DNA from 2 places in the Ruegeria sp. C5 genome. Region 1 is predicted to be linked to the other one. Evidence: riboswitches for the same ligand, from Rfam matches in the RefSeq annotation. Region 1 holds a riboswitch; the other holds the start of a gene.
The links. Region 1 has a riboswitch for cobalamin ahead of ACR0AW_RS14210 (DUF1636 family protein). Riboswitches for the same ligand answer to the same signal wherever they lie in the genome.
Positions count from the first base shown of each region.

Region 2: another riboswitch for cobalamin. It lies ahead of ACR0AW_RS20665 (hypothetical protein); the one in region 1 lies ahead of ACR0AW_RS14210 (DUF1636 family protein).

Region 1 is NZ_JBQFRX010000003.1:537,676-545,448, reverse strand. Features, by position in the region: gene ACR0AW_RS14230 (ABC transporter substrate-binding protein) at 1-806, shown strand, start outside; gene ACR0AW_RS14225 (class I SAM-dependent methyltransferase) at 931-1,542, opposite strand; gene ACR0AW_RS14220 (glycosyltransferase family 2 protein) at 1,535-2,542, opposite strand; gene ACR0AW_RS14215 (NAD(P)-dependent oxidoreductase) at 2,657-3,643, opposite strand; cobalamin riboswitch at 3,749-3,955, shown strand; gene ACR0AW_RS14210 (DUF1636 family protein) at 4,041-4,421, shown strand; gene cobW (cobalamin biosynthesis protein CobW) at 4,418-5,473, shown strand; gene cobN (cobaltochelatase subunit CobN) at 5,479-7,773, shown strand, end outside.
Region 2 is NZ_JBQFRX010000010.1:47,625-55,397, reverse strand. Features, by position in the region: gene ACR0AW_RS20675 (DNA polymerase III subunit gamma/tau) at 1-1,674, opposite strand, end outside; gene ACR0AW_RS20670 (phosphatase domain-containing protein) at 1,847-2,347, shown strand; gene ACR0AW_RS20665 (hypothetical protein) at 2,352-2,759, opposite strand; cobalamin riboswitch at 2,851-3,071, opposite strand; gene ACR0AW_RS20660 (alpha/beta fold hydrolase) at 3,193-4,050, shown strand; gene rsgA (ribosome small subunit-dependent GTPase A) at 4,087-5,115, opposite strand; RNA gene ffs (signal recognition particle sRNA small type) at 5,275-5,373, opposite strand; gene ACR0AW_RS20645 (bifunctional 2',3'-cyclic-nucleotide 2'-phosphodiesterase/3'-nucleotidase) at 5,412-7,274, opposite strand; gene nudC (NAD(+) diphosphatase) at 7,471-7,773, shown strand, end outside.

The DNA of each region.
Region 1 (7,773 bases):
ATTTGGTGACCGGCACGGCCGATATCGACCGACGCGTCCGAGCCACGCCAGAGGCGTTCGACGTTGTCGTTTCCAGCGCGATGGACCTGCAACTGAAGCTCGCGAATGACGGATATGCGCTGGCGCTTAACGATCTTCCGCACCCCCCTTGGGCGCAATGGCATCAAAGCCTGTTCGCCTTCACTTCGGAACCCGCAACCATCGTTGTCAACCGCACCGCGTTCGAAGGACAACCAATGCCGCAAACGCGGCAGGAACTGATCGAAGCGCTGCGCGCCCGCCCGGATGATTTTCGGGGCAAAGTCGGCACTTATGACGTGCGCCAGTCGGGATTGGGCTATTTGTTCGCCACGCAGGACGCCCGCGCCTCGGAAACCTATTGGCGCTTGATGGAGGTTTTGGGCGGCCTGGATGTGCGGCTGTATTGTTGTTCGGGTGACATGATTAACGACCTGGCGGATGGTACAATCGCGGTGGCCTACAACGTGCTTGGCAGTTATGCGGCTGTACGAACAGAAGGAAAGGATGCCCTTCAGATCATTCTGCCTTCGGATTTTCAGACGACGATGATGCGGACCGCCATGGTAACTGGCAAAAGCCGCTTGCCGGAGGAAGCGGAAACCTTTGTCCGGCACCTGACCACGCTGAATCCGGAATCAATGGCAGCACTGCCACTTCTGGACACGCAGGACTCCACGACCGAAAGCGCAGCGATAGCGCTGGACCCTGCGCTGTTGACGTTCCTCGATGCGCTGAAGCGCAGAAAGTTCCTTTCTGCCTGGGAAAGTGCCGCTATTCAAAAATGATCGGACTTAGACAACAACCCTATCCGTCATCGCTGAACTTGTTGCTTAACACTGTTGACGCTGGAAGACATCAGCCAGCCCAGGTTACGTCGCACGAATCTAAAATCAGAAAAATGATCTCGGCTCAAAGTTTCTCAACGGCCACCTGCGCCCCCATGATGGCCTTGAGCCGCAGCCCCGCAGAATGTGCCCCGAGGAATTCGTGGAACGCACGCATCACGTCATCTTTCCACCAACCGCGCCTGTGATAATCGTCAAGCATGATTACGCCGCCTTCGATCATCTTGGGCAGCAAAGCATCCAGATCCGTTTTTACGCCCTCGTAGGAATGGTCGCCGTCCAAATAGGCAAACCCGATGCTTTGATCTTCAAACAGACTCAGCGCCGGTTGCGAATAGTCGCGAATGATCGAAATTTGCCCCTTGGCAATCTCGGTGCTGTATTTGCGCGTCACTGCCTCGTAAATTCGATCCATATCCTTTTGCGTGCGCGCTCCGGCAAGCGAAGCACCGCCATCCGGGTCTTGCTGTACTTGCCAGGGATCGATGAGGCACAGTTTCGAGGGCTGTAGCTCTTCCAGCAGAATCCGCGAAAATTCGCCCTTCCAAACGCCAATTTCAACGCTCAGCCGTCCATGCGGCATGGTCTTGAGCATTTCGCGCCGCAGGGAATCCTTCCGCTCGCGCTGCTCAGCTTGCTTCTTGCGGCGATCCTCAGCAGATACAGCTTCACCCATAGACGTCTTCTCCGGTTGAGGAATTTTGCAACGCTTCAACCAGATCAACCCAATCCGGTCTGGCTCTCAATTCTTCGGCTTTCGACCTGTGCCACTCACATGCTTTATGATGAAGATCAGCCAATTGCGGATCTGCCATCATCTCAGCTTTGATTTCGTGCATAGCCGGCATGTGTTCCAGAATTGAGCGATCCTCAACATCATTGTGGTTCATCATGAGCCAGTATTTGAGCCCTTGATCCTGCCCCACATGATTGGTGCGCCCACGGTCGCGCTTGACTAAAAAGCTATCAGTGCTGCGCACAGCATAATGATGAATGCGCGCGAATTCATGGCTGAAACCACGCCATGCTTTCCATTTCACTTGGTCTGCTGGGTAGAGGTTCCCGCCCGAATCCCGCCACAACACGCCTTCGTATGGCGCGTCAGGGTTCGGTGCATCTTCTGGATTGATCCTGGGACGATGGGCGCGAAAACGGCTGAATTTTCCGTTGTTGCGGAACAGCGTTTTGAACCCTTTGGTCCGATGATGCGGATAGCCGTCTTCGGTGGCGGCCAGAAAGAAAGTCTCAGGTACGGGTCGATCAACGAAATCGTTCTGACCCGCGTTTCCGAACATGCGCCAGCAGATCGAGATCGCGTCCGCCACGCCGCTGGCCTCAACGAGGCTTCTTATATCACTATTGGGCAAACGGATATTGATATACTCGTCCACATCCAAACTGAGAATCCAATCCGAAGACAGATAGCTTGGGTGATTCCGCGCAAGCGAAAATGCACGAACCTGAGGCGCAGCGCGCGGACCCAGTCTGTTTCGTTGGTGGTGAGCCCAGCCAAGCACTTGCAACCGGTCACCCATGGCATCGGTACCATCAGCGCAATCATTGGTATAAATCAGAATGTCATCAAAACCGATTGCGTGGTTGTAGGCCACCCAATCGATCATGAAAGGCCCTTCGTTTTTCATCGTTGTTACGATGAGAAAGGTCTCATTCGTCATAAGTTGTTCTCTTGCCTGTGCCGGTGTCGGACTCCTGTCGACCTATTTAGAATAGCACCAGAATTTTGTCCAACCAGGTCGCCAGACAGCCGCAATGCTTGCCGATTAATCTATCTACCGATTCTGTGGGATCACCTCATAACCCGGTTCTTCTGGCTCGTCGTCCAGCATCTCGGTTGGGAACCCTGGCGCCTGGATCTCCAGTCCGGTCGCGTCCTCTAGCCGCCTGATGATGTTCGGGGACAATTCACGCTCACCATATCGCGCGATGCCATCTTCGAAAATCTTGATCATCAATGGGTTTATCTCAAGAGGAACTCCGGCACGGTCGGCGACCTCCTGAAACAGACCGATATCTTTTTTCACCAGGTCCATGGTGAAGGAAATATCGCGCGAGCCGTTCAGGATGACCTGACTTTCGGTCTCGTGCACGAAGGATGTGCCTGACGATATCTTAATCGCCTCATAGGTGGTTCCAAGGTCCATGCCGGCGGCCTTGGCTGTCACCAATGCCTCGGCGCAGGTGATCAGGTTGGCGGTAGCCAGATAATTGGTCAACACCTTCAGAACAGAGGCCGAGCCCAGATCGCCCGTGTGCAAAATGCGCCGCCCCATGGTGGTCAGGAATGGCAGGATACGTTCAAAAGTCTCACGATCACAGCCTGCGAAGATCGAGATATTACCCGTCGCTGCCCGGTGACATCCGCCGGAAACCGGGCAATCCACTGCAGCCCCGCCTCGTTCAATGACCATTGCGCCAAGGCGTTTGACTTCGGCTTCATCGGTGGTCGACATTTCCATCCAGATTTTGCCAGGGCCGACCTCTGGCAACATTTCCTGCATCACCGCATCCGAGGCCGCAGGAGAAGGCAAACAGGTTATCACCGCATCGCAATCACGCATCAGCTGCGCCGGACTTTTGGCGGCTTTGGCACCCTTGGCGACGAATTCGGTCACCAGATCCGGGTTCAGGTCATGAACCGTCAGATCGATACCGTTTCGTAGCAGCGATCCAGATAGCTTGCCCCCTACATTCCCCAGCCCGATAAACCCTACTTTCATGCGCGGTATCCTCCTGTTCGCATCTTGCTGCCATGCCAGCACGTCGTTGCAGAAGTATCATGCCGCCCAGCGACCCCGACAGGTCGCTTTTTATCCGCTTTTTCACGGATCGGCGCGACTCGCTTGACAAGCAACCCTGCCCTGCCGCATGTCCCTTTCGTTGGTGTCTGCGAGAGCAGATGAAAAGGGAATGCGTCAGCGGTTTTTGCCGTCAAACGCAGCCGCCCCCGCGACCGTGACCGGAGAGGGTGCCCAAAGCCACTGGCAGTATGGCCGGGAAGGCGGGACATCCGACAGAGGCCTCCTCTGACATCCGCAAGCCGGGAGACCTGCCAACGCCCGAAGATGAAACCGGACGGGGTGTTCCGGTGTGGGGCTGTGATCGGCCCGCATGAAACCCCGTCCCCCACGAAGAGGATTTGGGGGGATGAGAGACATGACCGAGACCGCACCGGTCGAACTGCTGGTTTGCACTACCTGCCGTCGCGGGCTGCCTGTCGAGGATGACGCCCAGCGCCCCGGCACGTTGCTGCACAAGGCGCTTGAACAGGCGGGCCTGCCCGAAGGCATTACCTTGAAAGCTGTGGAATGCCTGTCGAATTGCGATGAAGGCTGCTCGATCGTGCTACGCGGAGGACCGGATCGCTGGACTTTCGTGTATGAGCATCTGAACGAGATCGACCATGTTGAAACCATCGTCGAAGGCGCAGCCAAATACCTCGCCACCGAGGACGGTTTGGTCAAATGGCGCGAACGTCCCGAACATTTCCGCAAAAACTGTGCGGCCCGCATTCCCCCGATTGGAGCCCTGAAATGAGCAATCTCGAGAAACTCCCCGTCACTGTGATCACCGGCTTTTTGGGCTCGGGCAAAACCACACTGGTGCGCCATCTGATGCAGAACCCGCAGGGCAAGCGTCTGGCGGTGGTCGTCAACGAATTCGGCGATGTCGGCGTCGATGGCGATATCCTGAAGTCCTGCGCCATTCCTGATTGCCCGGCGGAAAACATCATGGAACTGGCCAATGGTTGCATCTGCTGCACCGTGGCCGATGATTTCATCCCGACCATTGAAGCCCTGATGGCACTAGAGCCGCGCCCCGATCACATCCTGATCGAAACCTCCGGTCTTGCCCTGCCAAAACCGCTGCTGAAGGCGTTCGACTGGCCCGATATCCGCTCGAAAATTACCGTCGATGGCGTGATTGCTCTGGCCGATGCCGAGGCCGTGGCCGCTGGTCGGTTCGCTCCGAATGTCGAGGCGGTGGATGCGCAACGCATGGCAGATGACTCGATTGATCATGAAACGCCCTTGTCCGAGGTGTTCGAGGATCAGATTTCCTGCGCCGACATCATTCTGCTGACCAAGCCCGATCTGGCTGGCCCGGAAGGCGTTGCGAAAGCGAAAGAGATCATCGCCGCCGAAGCGCCCCGCCCCATGCCCGTGGTCGAAGTGGCCGAGGGTGCCGTGGACGTCCGCGTCGTGCTGGGTCTAGAAGCCGCGGCCGAGGATGACATGGACGCGCGTCCCAGCCATCACGACGGCCATCACGATCACGAGCATGACGATTTCGAAAGCATCATCGTTGAACTGCCCGAGCAAACCGATCCGATTGATCTGGTCGCCAAGATTGAACGATTGGCCAACGAGTTGAATATCCTGCGCGTCAAAGGCTATGCCGCCGTTCAGGGCAAGCCCATGCGCCTACTGGTTCAGGCCGTCGGTGCGCGCGTGCGTCACCAATATGACCGCCTGTGGGAGCCCGGCGAAGACCGTCGCTCGCGCCTTGTGGTCATTGCCGAGCATGACGATATCAAAGAGGCCGAGATCCGGGATATCCTCGTGGGTGTAACCGAGGCTGCCGAGTAAGACCTATGCACGTCGTCTTCCGCGAAAGCCATGGGCTCGAAGAAACCGAGACCCCGACCGATCTGGGTCAGAGCCCGGCGGACCTGGTGGTGCTGTCCTTTTCCGACAGTGACCTTGGCGCTTTCGCGGCGGGATGGCATCGTGGAGGTGGGCCTGAAGGACGCATGCCAACGATGCGGCTGGCCAATCTGACGGCGCTGAAGCATCCCCTCTCAGTCGACACATATGTCGAGCAGACACTGGAGAGCGCAAAGGGCATCCTGATCCGTCTGATCGGTGGAGTGCCCTATTGGGCGTACGGCTTGCAGCAGGTTCTGGCGCTGGCGCAGGCCAAAGGGATTGCACTGGCCGTGCTGCCCGCAGACGGTCGCGAGGATACGCGGCTGGATGATTACTCTACCCTGCCTGTCTCGACCCTGCGGCGGCTGGCGCATCTGTGCGACACCGGCGGTGAGGTCGCGGCGCAGGCCGCTCTGGCGCAGATGGCACTGGCTGCGGGGTTGTATGCAGGTCCGGTCATGGGCGCGAAGACCATCCCTGAATGCGGCGCCTGGTGCCCAGATCACGGCGTGATCCCTACAGAAAACGCTCTGCCCGGTGATGCGAAACGTATCATCGTAACCTTCTATCGTGCTTATCTGACCTCGGCGGACACAGCCCCAATCGCAGCGCTGATCCGCAGCTTGCGCGCGCGAGGTTTTGAGGCCGTCGGCCTGTTTGCCCCGTCGCTCAAAGCACCAAATGTCGCCGATTGGCTGCGCGAGACTATTGTAGCGCTGAAGCCTTCGGCGATCATCAACGCCACCTCATTCTCAGGCAAGGGCGCATCAGGCACCTCACCTCTCGATGTGGCAGAGGTGCCGGTCTTTCAGGTGGCGCTGGCCACCTCACGCCGCAAAGCGTGGGCCGAAGCGGAACGTGGCCTTTCACCAGCTGATCTTGCCATGCATGTGGTCCTTCCGGAAGTGGACGGGCGGATCAACGCGGGCATCGTATCCTTCAAAGAGCCGGGCAAACGCGACCCGCATCTCGAGTATTCTCGCTTCGCTCATCGGGCTGAACCCGAACGGATCGAAGCCATCATCAACCGCATCTCCGGCTGGCTGAACCTTCACGACAAACCCAAAGCGGAGCAGGTTCCGGCGCTGGTACTATCGACCTATCCCGGCAAAGACTGGCAGATGGCACATGCAGTGGGTCTGGATGCGCTGGCCTCGGCTGAGGCAATGTTGCTCGATCTGCAAGGCGAAGGGTATGACACCGCGCCTGCCGAGCCGATTGCTGAAACTCTTCTTGATGCCCGGATTTCATGGCCGCTAGAGGATTATCAGGTGGCGCTGGCGGCGCTGCCGGAAACACTCCGCGCCGATCTCAATAAGGTTTGGGGCACTCCCGAAGACGACCCTGCTTTCACAAATGGCGCGTTCTACTTCGCTGCGCTGCGTCGCGGAAAGGCTCTGATCGCGCTGCAGCCCGAGCGCGGCACACCCGAACTGCGCGATGATGACTATCACGATCTGTCGCGCACACCGCGCCACGCCTACGTCGCCTTTTACCTTTGGTTACGCAAAGGATTGGGCGCGGATGCGCTGATCCATATCGGCGCGCATGGCACGCTGGAATGGTTGCCGGGAAAATCAGTCGCCTTGTGCAACGAATGTTGGCCCGAGGCGTTAATCGGCGATCTGCCGGTGATCTACCCCTTCATTGTCAACGACCCCGGCGAGGCCGCGCAGGCCAAGCGTCGGATCGGGGCGGTCACGTTGGGCCATATCCCCCCCCCGATGAAGGAAAGCGGCACACCAGATCGCATGGTGCGGCTGGAATCGCTGTTGGACGAGTTCTCGAATGCGGATGGCCTCGACCCCAAACGCCGTGACCGCCTGCAGGAAGATATCCGGGACGAGGCGCAGGCGATCGGGTTGGAAAACGACCTTGGCCTCGATCAGGCAACCTGCACCGCCGAGGCGATCACGCGCATTGACCGATTTGTCTGCGACATCAAGGAAAGCCAGTTCGGTGATGGGCTGCATATCTTTGGGCGCGTCCCCGATGAGACGGGCAATTTCGACGCTGCCCACTCAGCCCAAGCTGAACGCTCTGCCCTGATTGACGCTTTAGCGGGCAAACGGATCGAGGCCGGGCCGTCCGGTTCCCCCTATCGCGGGCGTACGGATGTTTTGCCGACCGGGCGGAATCTTTACACGACCGACCCACGCTCGGTTCCCACGCGCGCGGCCTATACACAAGGCGTCAAGCTCGCCGAGGAACTGGTTCGGCGGCACCTGCAAGAAGAAGGC
Region 2 (7,773 bases), on a different contig from region 1:
GATGCTCTTGATCCGCGCTTTCGGGAAATGAGTCAGCACTGCTTGCACCAGAGGATGCTGTTCAGCCTCGGCCTTCAGTGCCAAGTCTGCAGCGTCCCGTACCTCGGCAATGGTCGGTGCGTTGCCCTCAGCGACAATAGAAACGGCCCACCGGTTGCCTGTCCAACGCTGCAGCGACGCGCCCAATCGTTGTGACAGGTCGGTCGGGGCGTTGTCGGTTGGGGCGAACTCGATCCTGCCCGGTTGGTAGGATACCAGACGCACGCCGTTTTCGACCTCGACCAACAACTTCACGTCCCGGTTGGCTCGGATCAGTTCAACCACATGTTCAAATGTTGGATAGCGTGCCAGCGCTGCCTGCACATCTTGGGCCAGCGCGGCTGTTGGCCCGCCTGCGTTGCCGCCGATTCCCGATGCGGCATAGGCCGGTCGGGCCACAGCCTGTGGCGCGGAAAGAGCATGTCCAGGCGCCCCGATTCCCTTGCCGGGGCCACCATTGGGCGGCGGAGGCGTATCTTGCAGACGCTTGATCAGCTCCTCCGGGCTAGGCAAGTCGGCCACATGGGTCAGGCGGATCACGGCCATTTCCGCAGCCATCATTGCGTTGGGTGCGGCGGAAACTTCCTCAAGCGCTTTCAGCAGCATTTGCCACATGCGTGTAAGGACTCGCATGGGCAGAGCCTCGGCCATTTGTTGACCTCGGGCGCGTTCGTCGGGGGAAACGGTGGGATCTTCGGCGGCATCCGGGGTGATCTTGACCACCGAAACCCAATGCGTGATTTCAGCCAGATCGCGTAAGACGGCGAGTGGATCAGCCCCTTCGGCATATTGCCCGCTCAGCTCGGTCAACGCGCCTGCAGCATCGCCGCGCAGGATCATATCCATCAGATCCAGCACCCGGCCCCGATCGGCCAGCCCCAGCATCGCGCGCACCTGATCCGCGCTGGTTTCACCGGCCCCGTGCGAGATCGCCTGATCCAGCAGTGAGGTCGCATCCCGCGCTGATCCTTCGGCAGCCCGGGTGATCAACGATAACGCATCCTCGGCAATCTGCGCCCCTTCGGCATCTGCAATTTTGCGCAGCAGTCCGATCATATCCTCCGGCTCGATCCGGCGCAGATCAAAGCGCTGGCAACGGGACAGGACGGTTACCGGGACCTTGCGAATCTCGGTGGTGGCAAAGATGAACTTCACGTGTTCGGGGGGTTCTTCCAGCGTCTTGAGCAGCGCGTTGAAAGCGCTGGTCGACAGCATGTGAACCTCGTCGATGATATAGATCTTGTAGCGCGCAGACGCAGCGCGATAGCGGACGCTGTCTATGATCTCGCGGATGTCATTGACACCGGTGCGGCTGGCGGCGTCCATCTCCATCACATCGACATGGCGGCCCTCCATGATGGCTACGCAGTGTTCACATTGACCGCAGGGTTCGGTGGTAGGGCCGCCGCTGCCATCGGGACCGATGCAGTTCATACCCTTGGCGATGATCCGGGCGGTCGTCGTCTTACCGGTGCCGCGGATGCCGGTCATGATAAAGGCCTGCGCGATCCGATCCGCTTCGAATGCGTTTTTCAGGGTACGCACCATGGCGTCCTGACCGACTAGATCGGCAAAGGTTTCGGGGCGGTATTTGCGGGCAAGAACCTGGTAGGCGGGGTTGGGCGTCTCGGTCATGTCTGCTCTGTCGGATTCGCGTTACGCCGCAGCGTAGAGGCCCCCGCCGCCCGCGTCCACAGCCAGCCGGGACGATTTTCATTTTGGAATGCGTGGGTATGCGGCTAAAATCCACTCTATTCTATTTACTGGACCAGTATGTTGTTGGGTGAAGTTTGTTTGGGGGGAGATTATGTCGCAACTGGTGGTTTATGCGTTGCAGGTTGGCGGAGGCACCTTGGCCTTGTCCTCGATGCCTGGGCGTGGAGGAACGTATACAGAAGACCTTGATCTTATCGCAGACTGGAAGCCCGGGCTTGTGATCTCGATGACGACTGAGGTCGAGATGATTCAGGATGGTGCGCGGAATTTTGGCGCTGATATTCAGGGGCGTGCCAGCAGATGGGTGCATTTGCCGATCGAAGATTTTGGCACGCCACCCAAAGAGATTTTGGACCGCTGGCCCCGCGTTGGCGCGACCGCACGTCAGGCGTTGTCAGGTGGTGGCCGTGTACTAGTGCATTGCCGTGGTGGCTGTGGCCGATCCGGGATGGTGGTTCTGCGTCTGATGGTTGAATGCGGTGAACGGCCTGAGGCGGCATTGAAGCGATTGCGTACGGTGCGTCCTTGCGCAGTCGAGACAAATGCCCAGATGCTTTGGGCCGTTGAACCGGCCCGTGTTCAAGCCGTTTGACGGCTTAGACACCAACATGTGGCGAGATTTCGCCACCGTTGTGCTGCACCAGAAGCGAAGCCTCAAGCATGGCGCAAGGAGGATTCCTTAGCAGGTCTGCGGGTAGGCTGCGGTACTCGGTTCCGAACATCATGTCTGCGTAGTCATCCAGCCGGCCGGTATCGATTTCAGGATCGGTTCCGCAGAATACACGTATCTGGTCGCATTGGGCGCGAAAGCGGGCGGTGCATCCTTCCGGGCAGTGCGACAGATCTATGGTGCCTTCAATCTCAAACTCAGTTTTCGTGACCGGTTTTGTGGCGGACATGGTCTGCGTCAGAGCCCGCGCCATCTGTGCCAATGCGGGGCAGGGCGCGCCAGTACGTTGGCACACGGTCGCCGCGAATTCGTGTGTTTTGGTCTTCCAGATCATCAATGCGCCCTCCGCGCGCAAGGCGAGGGCGTGGCACAGGTTGGTCGTTGCGGAGCACGATCAAACCCGTCCCGGACACCCCGCCCGAGTTTCGGTTCTACATCCGATGGCAGGTCTCCTGACTTGCGGGTCATCGCTTTGCCGACCTTCCCAGCCTTCAAGGCCAGTGGTATCTCGGCATTGCTCTCCGCTTACAGTTGCGGGGGCAGTCTCGGACTAGGTTCTTTCCGGATTTATTCGGGCAGAACCGCACCGTGTTCCCTTTTCATCCCGGCCCGATTGGGCGCGAGAACCATCGCGACATGGCTAGCGGCTGCGCCGTGCCCGAGTCAAGAAAATTGCGTCAGGCAAGTGACGTATGGTCCAGTCACGTCAACCTTGACTTGAGGCGCTTCGGGTGAACTGATCAGTTCAGTCGGTATTAGAGGGCACCATGTTGGACACGCAGCAGGCGGTTGTGACCGAGGATTTTCAAATCCCGTCCGGCCCGGCAATGTTGTCGGCGCGGCTTTACCGTCCGGTTGCCGACCCCGAAAAGGTGGTCGTCATAAACGGTGCGACTGGGGTGCCGAGGGATTACTATCAGTACTTCGCCCGATGGCTCGCCGAAGAACAGGGCATGGCCTGCCTGACTTACGATTACCGGGATTTTGGTCACTCTTTGGTGGGTTCGCAAAAGCGGTCAAATGTCACCATGGCCGATTGGGCGTTGATCGACATTCCAGCCGCCCGGGCCGAGATGCGCCGACGGTTTCCGCAGGCCAAGCTATGGAGCATCGGTCATTCCTTGGGCGGAATGTTTGGCCCGATCCAACCCGATATCGATCAGATTGACAGGATGATCTGTGTCTGTTCGGGTCTGGTAACGCTGGCGGATCACCCTTGGCCTTATCGCGCTTTGGCGGCGTTGTTCTGGTATGGTCACGCGCCGCTGGTGGTCAAGGCGCTTGGCTACCTGCCCGGGCGGTTGGTCGGGTTTGGATCGGACCTGCCTGCCCAAGTCTATTGGCAATGGCGCAAATGGTGCACCGCCCCCAAAAGCTATGTGCCAGAGATCGGCACGACACTGCCCGCCGCCCGCTGGAAAGACTTGGGCAAACGTGTCGATCTGTTTACCTTCGCAGATGATGAAATGGTGCCGCCGGATGCTGTCTGGCGTCTTGCCGATCTCTATGGACCCAAAGCCGGGCGCCATCTGCTTGCACCAAGCGAATTCGGAGTGTCCAAGATCGGCCATATCGGTGCATTCGCAAGACGGAATGCGGCAGTCTGGCCTAGGCTGATCGCCTGATAGCGCTGGGCACCGGTAGGTCGGTGCCCAGCTTCGTTATAGCCCTTTACGGGATTTTTTCTCGTGCATCACGCTGCGCACCATCTTGCCGAAAGCCTTGTCACGGGCGCGGGCCTGCGCCACCGAAGCGGAATTGTGTTGGTCTTCGCGCCGCAGCTTGCGCCAGCGGTCCAGCCGCGCGGGATCAAGCGTACCAGCGTCGATTGCCGCCTGCACCGCACATCCGGGCTCAGACTCGTGCTGACAATCCGAGAAGCGGCAATCCAGGCTGAGGTCTGAGATGTCCGAAAATACCTCATCCAACCCCTCCTGCGCATCCAGCAGACGCAACGCGCGCATGCCGGGCGTATCGATCAGCCAGCCGCCATTGCGCATGCGATGCAAGGCGCGTGCAGTTGTTGTGTGCCTGCCGCGCGCATCGTCTTCGCGAATACCTGCGGTGGCCTGATCCTGCCCCGTCATCCCGTTGGCGAGCGTCGTTTTCCCAACGCCGGATGATCCAAGCAAGGCGCTGGTTTGTCCTTTCGGACACCACGACAGAACTTGTTCGAGATCGCCGTGATCCAGCGCGTTGACCGCAAGTACCGTCAGAAACGGGGCGAGCGATTGGGCTTGATCTACATAAAGGCTCGGATCATCGCACATGTCCGATTTGGTCAGAACGACCACCGGATAGCAGCCTGCCTGATGCGCCAGCGCAAGATACCGCTCCAATCGTGGCATATTGAAATCGGCGTTGCAGGAACTGACGATGAACAGCACATCAACATTTGCAGCAATCAGCTGCGCCGCTGCCCCTGTACCTGCGGCCCGGCGCTGCAGCAGGCTGCGCCGGTCCAGCACTCGGCGTATGCGTTTGTTTTCATCCGCCAGAACCCAATCCCCAACGGCATATGCGCCGGTTGATTGATCCAGAGATAACAAAGGCGATTCACCTTCAGGGCTCAGCCCGATCAGTCGATCCCGGTGTACGGCCGAGATGCGATACGGAAGAAGTGACGGATCAGCCGTATGCTGAGCCGCGAAATGAGAGGACCATCCGAGGTCCGAAAAGGAAAGTAACATTGGTCTGCCTGTGATCAGAAACAGCAATCCCGTCGAATGGCAATCGCGCATCCGCCGGCGACGTGTTCAGGCAATCAGTTGATCGGAAAGGATCAGAACCGGTCTGCCCGAAGGGTTTTTGCTACAATCATAAACGCCCTCCTGCGGCTGATAGGTTCTAAGTGAGAGGTTGGACATCGACCCAAGCGGGGCTCGTTGTGGCTGCTTCCTTCCGGACCTGACCAGGTTGGCGAGGCGCTCGCCCGCGCCAACCTCTCAAAGCCGATATAGGTGCATCCCCTGAAAATGGCAACCCGTCAGAAGGTCAGATGAATGCGCATGAAACCATCCGCATAGTCGGGCAGAATGCGTGGATGATACTCAGCAAGCTCTGCAACATGGTGTAGCGCGCGTGGCCCCGTTGTCAGGATCGCGCCCTGCCTTTGGTTTGGTACAAAAGAAAAGGGGCGCGGTGCATGCGCGAGTGGGTCGGCGGGCAATGTGCCCGCGACGTATTTGCATAGAATATCCTGTATGCTGATCTGAGGCAGGTCAATCATACGGGCTTGTCGCGCAATTGGAAAATGACCACCGCCATTGGCGCGGTAGTTATTGGTGGCGACAAGGAAACTCTGGTCAGGCGCAATCGGCTGCCCATCGAATTCCAGGTTGCGTATGCGGGAAAATGCCGGATCAATCACTCGACCGAGCGTATCGAACCGCGCCGGTTGCGAAAGATCGATCTGGTAGGTGACGCCATGCAGGACATCGAAATTGAAGCCCGTGCGCTGAGGATCGGCAAGATCGATCGGGGCGTCTGATCCAAGTTGATGGAACAGCCCGGCTGACATCTCAAGCCAGTCCCGAATCTGAGAACCTGAGGCCAGCATCGCGCGCAATTCATTAGGAAAGACACTGAGATCAGCGATATGTCGAACTGAAATCTCGCCTGAGGGGATATCAGTGTAGTACTTGCTTCCTGCGCGCCCGCCGAACTTTGCCGGGGCGGCTGACGATATGATCGGCAAATCTGCCCAGTCGGTATCGACCAAATGCGGGCGTAGGGCAGCGGCCTGAGCCGCCGCAACCAAGGCCAGACCGCGATCCGGTATGCAATATGAGAAGTAGCTGTGTAGCGTGTGTGGGATTGTGCCCACTGGCCTGGTCACCCTTTTGCGCGTCGCAGCGTGGCCGGTCGCAAACAGCTCTGTGATCCTTGGGCATTCGGGTATTTCTGTGCCCGATTGAGCGATTGCCCGCGCTTCGACATGGCTGCCTGTAATGCGCCAATCGCCGGTGGTATCTTTTTGCAGTGTCAGATCAATGATCCCAAGATGAGACCCGGCCCAACCCTGCATGACAACCGGCGTTCCATGCACAAGCCCCCGCGTACTGTCGACGAATGGATAACCATCATGCGCCTTTCCGGGCAGTGTCAGATGGGTGTGGCCTGCGACGACGGCATCAATCAGCGGCATCTCGGCCAGCGGGATGATCGCGTTTTCCATATCCGGCTCGGCCATTGCCGATCCCAGTCCGGTATGCGCAAGGGCGACAATCAGATCGCAACCTTGCACGCTGAGATCTTCAGCAGCGCGCCACGCAGCGGCGAGAATGTCTGTTACCACGACCCGGTCCGTTAGCAGATGTGCTTCCCACTGTGCGGTTTGAGTGGGCAAAACAGAAAGAACCCCGATGCGGATTGCGGTGCCCTGTCCATTTAGTCTGACAACTCGATGCAGAATCGTGTGTGCATCCCACCCTTGTTCGGTCTGAGTGGTTTGCATATTGCTGCAAATCATTGGGCAGGCGGTTTGGCGAGCGATGCGATTGACGAGTTCCAACCCAAATCCGAAATCGTGATTACCCAATCCGATCGCGTCATAGTTTAACGTGTTGAACGCGCGTGGCAGGGGATGGGCGTCTGGCACGTTTTCAGCTGCCCAGTTGCCAAATGGCGTTCCCTGCAGGCTATCACCATTGTCAAACAACAGCACAAGGGCTTCGTCGCGTTCAGCCTGTCTGCGCGCCTCGTGAATCAGGCTGGCGGTACGGGTCAAACCAATCGCAGGTTCGGGGCGATCCGAATAGTAATCATATGACGTCAGGTGCATGTGTAGATCGGATGTAGCAAGGATTCGAATCCGTGCGCCATCATCTGCATCTCTTCGTTGTCGCATTAAATACTTTGATTTCAATATCTTCAACTTGTAGCTGTCAGTGTGCCAACGTTTCCACCATGAGGCCGATTTAATGCAATTTCCGGGGCGATGCTGCGGTCATTCCGCGGCAGGGTCGAAAAATGTTTGGTCGATACCCGTTGCACGATCAGGTAAGACGTGGCAGCCCTTTGCGCGGCAGTCAGGAACGGCAGGCATGAAACGCGCAGAACAGGTGACATTTGGCGGCTCGGCACTGGATCGGGCGGGTTTGCTGCGCGGCGACGCGGACAAACTGGCACAGGTTTATCGTGACCCTTTGGCAACATGTGTGTTGCTGTGGCGTGGCAAACTGTTGGTTGAGGGTGAGGCACTGGACCGGCTCGCCCGGCTTCCGATGGCGCACAAGATTCTCGAACAGGGCCCGGGCGGTGTGATCGAGCAACCGATTTTCCTTGGAAAATCCGAGGATGGATCGCCGCTTTTTGCCATGGACATCTCGGGCTGGGCGGCTGAAGGG